Phreatobacter stygius: one gene and its partner. The protein of the gene in region 1 binds, or shares a complex with, the protein of each later gene. Links are inferred from orthologs where the notes say so. Each region holds a gene or a part of one and is shown on either strand. Other genes may lie near its edges.

Evidence for each region.
Region 2: the proteins of secA (region 1) and secY are in contact, whole or in part, in a crystal structure (PDB 3DIN), measured with the Thermotoga maritima proteins. The link is inferred for Phreatobacter stygius from one-to-one orthologs. Residues at the interface, in WP_004082002.1 of Thermotoga maritima: Glu261, Ala262, Arg263, Lys300, Ala301, Arg302, Thr303, Ile304, Ile305, Leu323, Tyr324, Asp325, Pro326, Val329, Ser330, Tyr333, Ile336, Lys340, Phe345, Val349, Glu363, Phe364, Tyr374, Ser375, Gly376, Gly377, Glu393, Ile395, Thr482, Ser483; in WP_004081795.1 of Thermotoga maritima: Glu108, Gly109, Glu110, Glu111, Ala236, Glu237, Arg238, Arg239, Ile240, Thr241, Ile242, Gln243, Tyr244, Ala245, Arg246, Arg247, Val248, Thr249, Gly250, Arg251, Arg252, Val253, Tyr254, Gly256, Ala257, Ser258, Thr259, Tyr260, Leu261, Pro262.

What each region holds. Positions count from the first base shown.
Region 1 is NZ_CP039690.1:2,002,057-2,005,711, reverse strand. The notes cover bases 179-3,518. They hold secA (preprotein translocase subunit SecA), read right to left. Parts: upstream 3,172-3,518; coding sequence 379-3,171; downstream 179-378. Outside these bases: E8M01_RS09110 (type III PLP-dependent enzyme), read left to right, coding at 1-137; E8M01_RS09095 (peptidylprolyl isomerase), read left to right, coding at 3,524-3,655. UniProt on the Escherichia coli protein: Required for protein export, interacts with the SecYEG preprotein conducting channel.
Region 2 is NZ_CP039690.1:7,028,789-7,031,980, reverse strand. Bases 137-3,013 are described here. They hold secY (preprotein translocase subunit SecY), read left to right. Parts: upstream 137-847; coding sequence 848-2,179; downstream 2,180-3,013. Other genes in these bases: rpsM (30S ribosomal protein S13), read left to right, coding at 2,959-3,013; E8M01_RS33215 (adenylate kinase), read left to right, coding at 2,176-2,757; rplO (50S ribosomal protein L15), read left to right, coding at 163-639; rpmD (50S ribosomal protein L30), read left to right, coding at 137-158. Also shown: more of rpmD, read left to right, coding at 1-136; more of rpsM, read left to right, coding at 3,014-3,192. UniProt on the Escherichia coli protein: The central subunit of the protein translocation channel SecYEG. Consists of two halves formed by TMs 1-5 and 6-10.

The DNA of each region.
Region 1 (3,655 bases):
TGCGGGAGGGCGATCTCGTCGCGGTGCTGCAGTCGGGCGCCTATGGCCTCAGCGCCAGCCCGGTGAACTTCCTCGGCCACCCGCTGCCGCGGGAAGTGCTGGTGGACGGCGGCGCGGCGCGGCTGATCAGCTGCTGACGGTGGATGCCGCGCATCGATCCTGGGAAACTCCGTCCGCCTGGCGGACGTCAGTGCGGGCTGGTGGAGCTGGGGGGATTCGAACCCCCGACCTCTGCAGTGCGATTGCAGCGCTCTCCCATCTGAGCTACAGCCCCGGCCCGCGAGCGCGCTTTTTAGGGTGAGCCGTTGTCCTGGTCAAGGACCGTTCTCACGGCTCGGCGCGGGAAGTTTGGGCGGCCGGATGAGGCCGCCCGGCCGGTCACATGTTCTGTCCGTGGCAATGCTTGAACTTCTTGCCCGAGCCGCAGGGGCAGGCTTCGTTCCGGCCGACTTTGCCCCAAGTCGAAGGGTCGTTCGGGTTGCGGTCGATCGCCGCCACCGCATCGCCGGCGGCGAGCGCCTGGAAGCCGCCCGAGGGTGCGCCCATGGAGGCGAATTCATCAAGCCCGGTCATCGGGTCGATATGGTGCGCGCTCATCGGCGGCAGGTCCGGCATCGGCGGCGGCTCCTGCAGCTCGACCAAAGCGAGCTGCTGGGTGGTCATCTCGCGCAGCCGCTCCATCAGGCTCTCGAACAGCTGGAAGGCTTCCGACTTGAACTCGTTCAGCGGATCGCGCTGGGCATAACCGCGCAGGCCCACCACCTGGCGCAGGTGGTCGAGCTGGACGATATGCTCGCGCCACAGGTGGTCGAGCACCTGCATGACCACGGCCTTTTCGATCTGGCGCAGGATGTCCGGCCCGAAACGCGCGGCCTTCGAGGCCATCATCTCGTCGGCGGCGGTCTTGATGCGCTCGATCACCTCTTCGTCGGCAATGCCCTCTTCCTTGGCCCAGTCCTGGACCGGCAGGTCGAGATTGAGCACCCGGTAGACCTCGTCCTTCAGCTTGGCGGTGTCCCATTGCTCGGCATAGGCATCCGGCGGGATATGCTGGTGGACCAGGTCCTCGATCACGCCATGGCGCATGTCACCGACCATTTCGGACAGGTCTTCCTGGCTCATCAGGTCGATGCGCTGCTCGAAGATCACCTTGCGCTGATCATTGGCGACGTCGTCATATTTCAGCACGTTCTTGCGCAGGTCGAAGTTGCGGGCTTCGACCTTCTGCTGGGCTTTTTCCAGCGCGCGATTGATCCAGGGATGGACGATCGCCTCGCCTTCCTTCAGGCCGAGCTTGGTCAGCATGCCCTCCATGCGGTCGGACCCGAAGATGCGCATCAGGTCGTCCTGCAGGGACAGGTAGAATTTCGAACGGCCGGGATCGCCCTGCCGGCCGGAACGGCCGCGCAGCTGGTTGTCGATGCGCCGGCTCTCGTGGCGCTCGGTGCCCATGATGTAGAGGCCGCCGGCGTCGAGCGCGCGCTGCTTCAGTTGGCCGACCTGTTGGCGGATCGCCTCGGCCTTGGCATCCTTGTCCGGGCCGTCTTCGAGTGCTGCGAGCTCGACCTGGATGCGCATGTCGGCATTGCCGCCGAGCTGGATGTCGGTGCCGCGGCCAGCCATGTTGGTGGCAATGGTGATGGCGCCGGGGACGCCGGCCTGGGAGACGATGAAGGCCTCCTGCTCGTGATAGCGGGCGTTCAGCACGGCGAAGACCTTTTCGCCGGCGCTGCCCTGGTCGCCGTCATAAAGCGGTGCGAAGGCGGCGGGGTCGTCGAGATCGACCTGGCGGAAGCCATGCTGCTTCAGCATCTCGGCGAGCGTCTCGGATTTTTCGATCGAGGTGGTGCCGACCAGCACGGGCTGGCCCTTGGCGCGTGCCAGGCCGACCTCGGTGATGATCGACTGGAACTTCTCCTCGACCGATTTGTAGACCTCGTCGTCCTCGTCGATACGCGCCAGGCCCCGGTTGGTCGGGATCTCGACCACTTCCAGCTTGTAGATGTCCATGAACTCGTCGGCCTCGGTGGAGGCCGTGCCGGTCATGCCGGCGAGCTTCTTGTACATGCGGAAATAGTTCTGGAAGGTGATCGAGGCCAGCGTCTGGTTCTCGGGCTGAACCTGGACGCGCTCCTTGGCCTCCAGCGCCTGGTGCAGGCCTTCCGAATAGCGCCGGCCCGGCATCATGCGGCCGGTGAATTCGTCGATGATCACCACTTCGCCGTTGCGGACGATATAGTCCTTGTCGCGCTGGAACAGCCGGTGGGCCTTGAGCGCCTGATTGACGTGGTGGACGGTCGAGACATTCTCGACGTCGTAGAGCTCGCCCTTCAGGATGCCGGCCTCGGCCAGCAGTTTCTCGATCTTCTCGTTGCCGGTCTCGGTCAGCGCGCAGGTGCGCTGCTTCTCGTCGATCTCGTAATCTTCCTTGGCGAGCAGCGGAATGAACTTGTCGATGGTCGCGTAGAAGTCGGAGCGGTCGTCGAGCGGGCCGGAAATGATCAGCGGCGTGCGCGCCTCGTCGATCAGGATACTGTCCACCTCGTCAACGATGGCGTAGGCGTGGCCGCGCTGCACCATCTCGGCGACCGAATATTTCATGTTGTCGCGGAGATAGTCGAAACCGTACTCGTTGTTGGTGCCGTAGGTGATGTCGCAGGCATAGGCATCGTGACGCTGGGCATCGTCGAGGCCATGGACGATGACGCCGGTGGTCAGGCCGAGGAACTTGTAGATCCGGCCCATCCATTCGGAGTCGCGCTTGGCCAGATAGTCGTTCACCGTGACGACATGGACGCCCTTGCCGGCGAGCGCGTTCAGATAAACCGCCAGCGTCGCGACCAGGGTCTTGCCTTCGCCGGTCTTCATTTCCGCGATGGCGCCCTCGTGCAGCACCATGCCGCCGATCAGCTGGACGTCGTAGTGGCGCTGCTTCAGCACGCGCTTGGCGGCCTCCCGGACGGTGGCAAAGGCCGGCACCAGGATGTCGTCGACAGTCTTGCCAGCGGCAAGTTGAGCCTTGAATTCGTCGGTGCGCGCGCGCAACGCCTCGTCGGACAGCTTTTCCAGCTCCGGCTCCAGCTTGTTGATCGCGTCGACCTGAGGCCGGTAGCCCTTGACCCGACGGTCACTGCTATTGCCGAAAATCTTGCGGAAGATCGGACCGAACATGAGTAATCCTTCGCTTGAAGCCGATGCTGACAGGTTCCGGCCGAACAGATGGGTCGCAGCGCCCCGCCTTCCGGTTCATTGCATCGGCCCCACAAGGCAGGTTGAGGGACGCCCCGTGCGCCCCGTCGTCGTTTCCCGGCGGGATATATCCCCGGGAGCGTGCAAAGCCACGCTCTAACGGAGACGTGCGACAGATATGGACGGGGGCATGGGTTGTCAATTCGGCGGGAACCGGGCATTCCTGCCGCAACCTGCGGACTGCTCTCGCGTTATGTTCCCTAGGGTCCTTGCCCTAAATGCGCCACGCGAGCCCGCGAAGACGCGTCGTTTCCCAGACAGAGGCTGCTTTCCGATGACCGTTCGTCTGCCCATTGTCCTCGTCGCCCTGTCGATGGCGCTCGCCGGACCCGTGGCCGCCCAGGCTCCCGCGCCGGCGGCACCGGCGCGTCCCGCGCCCTCGGCTCCAGCCACGCCCGCGGCTCCA
Region 2 (3,192 bases), 5.0 Mb from region 1 along the record:
AGATCGGATCAGCCATCCGCCGCGAGGAATCGCAGCAGGCAACCCTGATCGGGCTCAAGCTGAACAAACTGCACCGCCGTTCCACGCTGGAGGATACTCCGGCCGTACGCGGCATGATCGCGAAGGTGGCTCACCTCGTGAAAGTGGTCGAGGGCTGAGACGATGAAACTCATCGACTTGAAGGACAATGACGGGGCCGTAAAGCGCAAGATGCGCATCGGCCGCGGCATCGGTTCGGGTAAGGGCAAGACCGGCGGCCGTGGCGTCAAGGGTCAGAAGTCCCGCTCGGGCGTCGCGATCAACGGCTTCGAGGGCGGCCAGATGCCGCTGCATCGGCGCCTGCCGAAACGTGGCTTCACCAACATCTTCCGGCTCGATTTCGTCGAGGTGACGCTCGCGCGTCTCCAGCGCGCCATCGATTCGGGCAAGCTGAAGGCCGGCGCCATCGACGCGGCTGGCCTGGTTGCCGCCGGCGTCGTCCGGCGCTCGCGTGACGGCATCCGGGTGATCGCCACCGGCGAGATCAAGGCTGCGGTGCAGCTGACGGTCCACGGCGCGTCGTCGGGCGCGGTCGCCGCGGTCGAGAAGGCCGGCGGATCGATCACCCTCGTGAAGCCGAAGGCCGTGGCCGCGGCCTGACCGGCTGCCACCTGCGCCTGAACGACATAAGCGGAAGGGGTCGGTTCGCAAGGACCGGCCCCTTTTCGTCTGCGACGACAAGGCGCCCGAGAATTCGGGTACCGGTCCTTCCGGGGACTGGCGCTGGCGGCTTCAGGCCGCTAAGTGAGTGCAACCTCTGACGGGCGCGGCCTTGGCCAGCCCCTCGACCATTTGCATCGGAGCCACCATGGCATCGGCAGCGGAACAATTGGCAGCCAATCTGAATTTCGGCGCCCTGGCCAAGGCCGAGGACCTGAAGAAACGGATCTGGTTCACGCTCGGCGCCTTGCTGGTCTACCGGGTCGGCACCTATATCCCGCTGCCGGGAATCGATCCGGAAGCGCTGCGCCAGATCTTCACGTCGTCGCAGGGCGGCGTCTTGGCCATGTTCAACGTGTTCGCCGGCGGCGCGGTCGGCCGCATGGCGATCTTCGCCTTGAACATCATGCCTTATATCTCCGCCTCGATCATCATCCAGCTACTGACCGCCGTCGTTCCTGAGCTCGAAAAGCTCAAGAAGGAAGGCGAGATGGGCCGCAAGCAGCTGAACCAATATACCCGCTACCTGACGGTGGTGCTGGCGCTGTTCCAGTCCTGGGGCATTTCGGCCGGCCTGCAGTCGTCGGGCACGATCGTCGCCAATCCCGGCCTGTTCTTCATGGTCACCACGGTGATCACGCTGACCGGCGGCACCATGTTCATGATGTGGCTCGGCGAGCAGATCACCCAGCGCGGCATCGGCAACGGCATCTCGCTGATCATCTTCGCCGGCATCGTCGCGGAACTGCCGAGCGTGCTGGCCCAGGCCTTCGAGCTCGGCCGCCAGGGCGTGCTGTCGACGCCGCTGCTGCTCGGCCTTCTGGTGCTGATCGTCGTCACCGTGGGCGTGATCGTGTTCTGCGAGCGGGCCCAGCGCCGGCTGTTGATCCAGTATCCGAAGCGCCAGGTCGGTAACAAGGTGTTCGAGGGCAATTCCTCGCACCTGCCGCTGAAGCTCAACACCGCCGGCGTGATTCCGCCGATCTTCGCCTCGTCGCTGCTGCTGCTGCCGACCACCGCGCTGTCGTTCCAGACCAATCCGGCGGAATGGCTGCGGCTGACCGCGCAGCTGCTCGGCCATGGCCAGCCGCTGTTCCTGGCGCTCTATCTGCTGCTGATCGTGTTCTTCTGCTTCTTCTACACGGCGATCGTGTTCAACCCGCAGGAGACCGCCGACAACCTGCGCAAATATGGCGGGTTCATCCCGGGCATCCGTCCGGGCGAAAAGACCGCCAGCTATATCGACTATGTGCTGACCCGCATCACGGTGATCGGCGCCGGCTATATCGCCCTGGTCTGCCTCATTCCGGAATTGATGATCGCGCAGCTCGGCCAGAGCTTCTATCTGCTCGGCGGCACGTCGCTCCTGATCGTCGTCACCGTCACCATGGATACGGTCGCCCAGGTGCAGGGCTATCTGCTGGCTCACCAGTACGAGGGGCTGGTGAAGAAATCGCAATTGCGGGGGAAGCGTCGATGAAACTCATACTGCTCGGGCCTCCCGGAGCGGGGAAGGGGACCCAAGCACAGCGACTGGTCGACAAGCACGGCATCGTGCAGCTGTCGACCGGTGACATGCTGCGGGCGGCGGTGAAGGCCGGTTCGCCGGTCGGGATGAAGGCCAAGGACGTGATGGCGCGCGGTGAACTCGTCTCCGACGAGATCGTGGTCGGCATCATCGAAGATCGCATCGCCGAGCCGGATTGCGTCAACGGCTTCATTCTCGACGGCTTTCCGCGCACGGTCGCCCAGGCCGAGGCGCTGGACGCCATGCTCGGCCGGCACGGCCTGAAGCTCGACGCGGTCATCGAGCTGAAGGTCGACGAGGACATCCTGATTCAGCGGATCGAGACGCGCGTCGCCGAGATGAAGGCGCGCGGCGAGGCGATCCGCCCCGACGACAATGCGGCGGCCCTGCACAAGCGGCTCGAGGCCTACCGCGCCCAGACCGCTCCGGTCGCCGGCTATTACGCGTCGAAGGGCGCCTTGCACTCGGTTGACGGCATGGCGCCGATCGATCAGGTGACCAGCGACGTCGCCGCGATCCTGGAAGCCTGAAGCCGCTGGCGGATTTGGGTTGACGAACGGGCGCTTAGCGGCTATGTCGCACGCCTCGTTCGATTGACGGAAGACGGCTCCGTTTGCGTGAGCAGGCGGCGCCTTTTTCATTTGTCGAACACCCATGCAGAGGCCGGCCTCCACCGGCGCATGGTTTTTCTGAACCGCCGCGCTCAGGCGTGGCCGACATGGAGACGAGAGATGGCTCGTATAGCGGGTGTCAATATCCCGACGAACAAGCGCACCGTGATCGCGCTTCAGTACATTCACGGCATCGGCGCCAAGTTCGCCGGCGAGATCTGCGAAAAGGTCAAGATCCCGGCCGAGCGTCGCGTCAATCAGCTGACCGACCAGGAAGTGCTGCAGATCCGCGAAGTGATCGACCGCGACTATATGGTCGAAGGCGATCTGCGTCGCGAAGTGTCGATGAATATC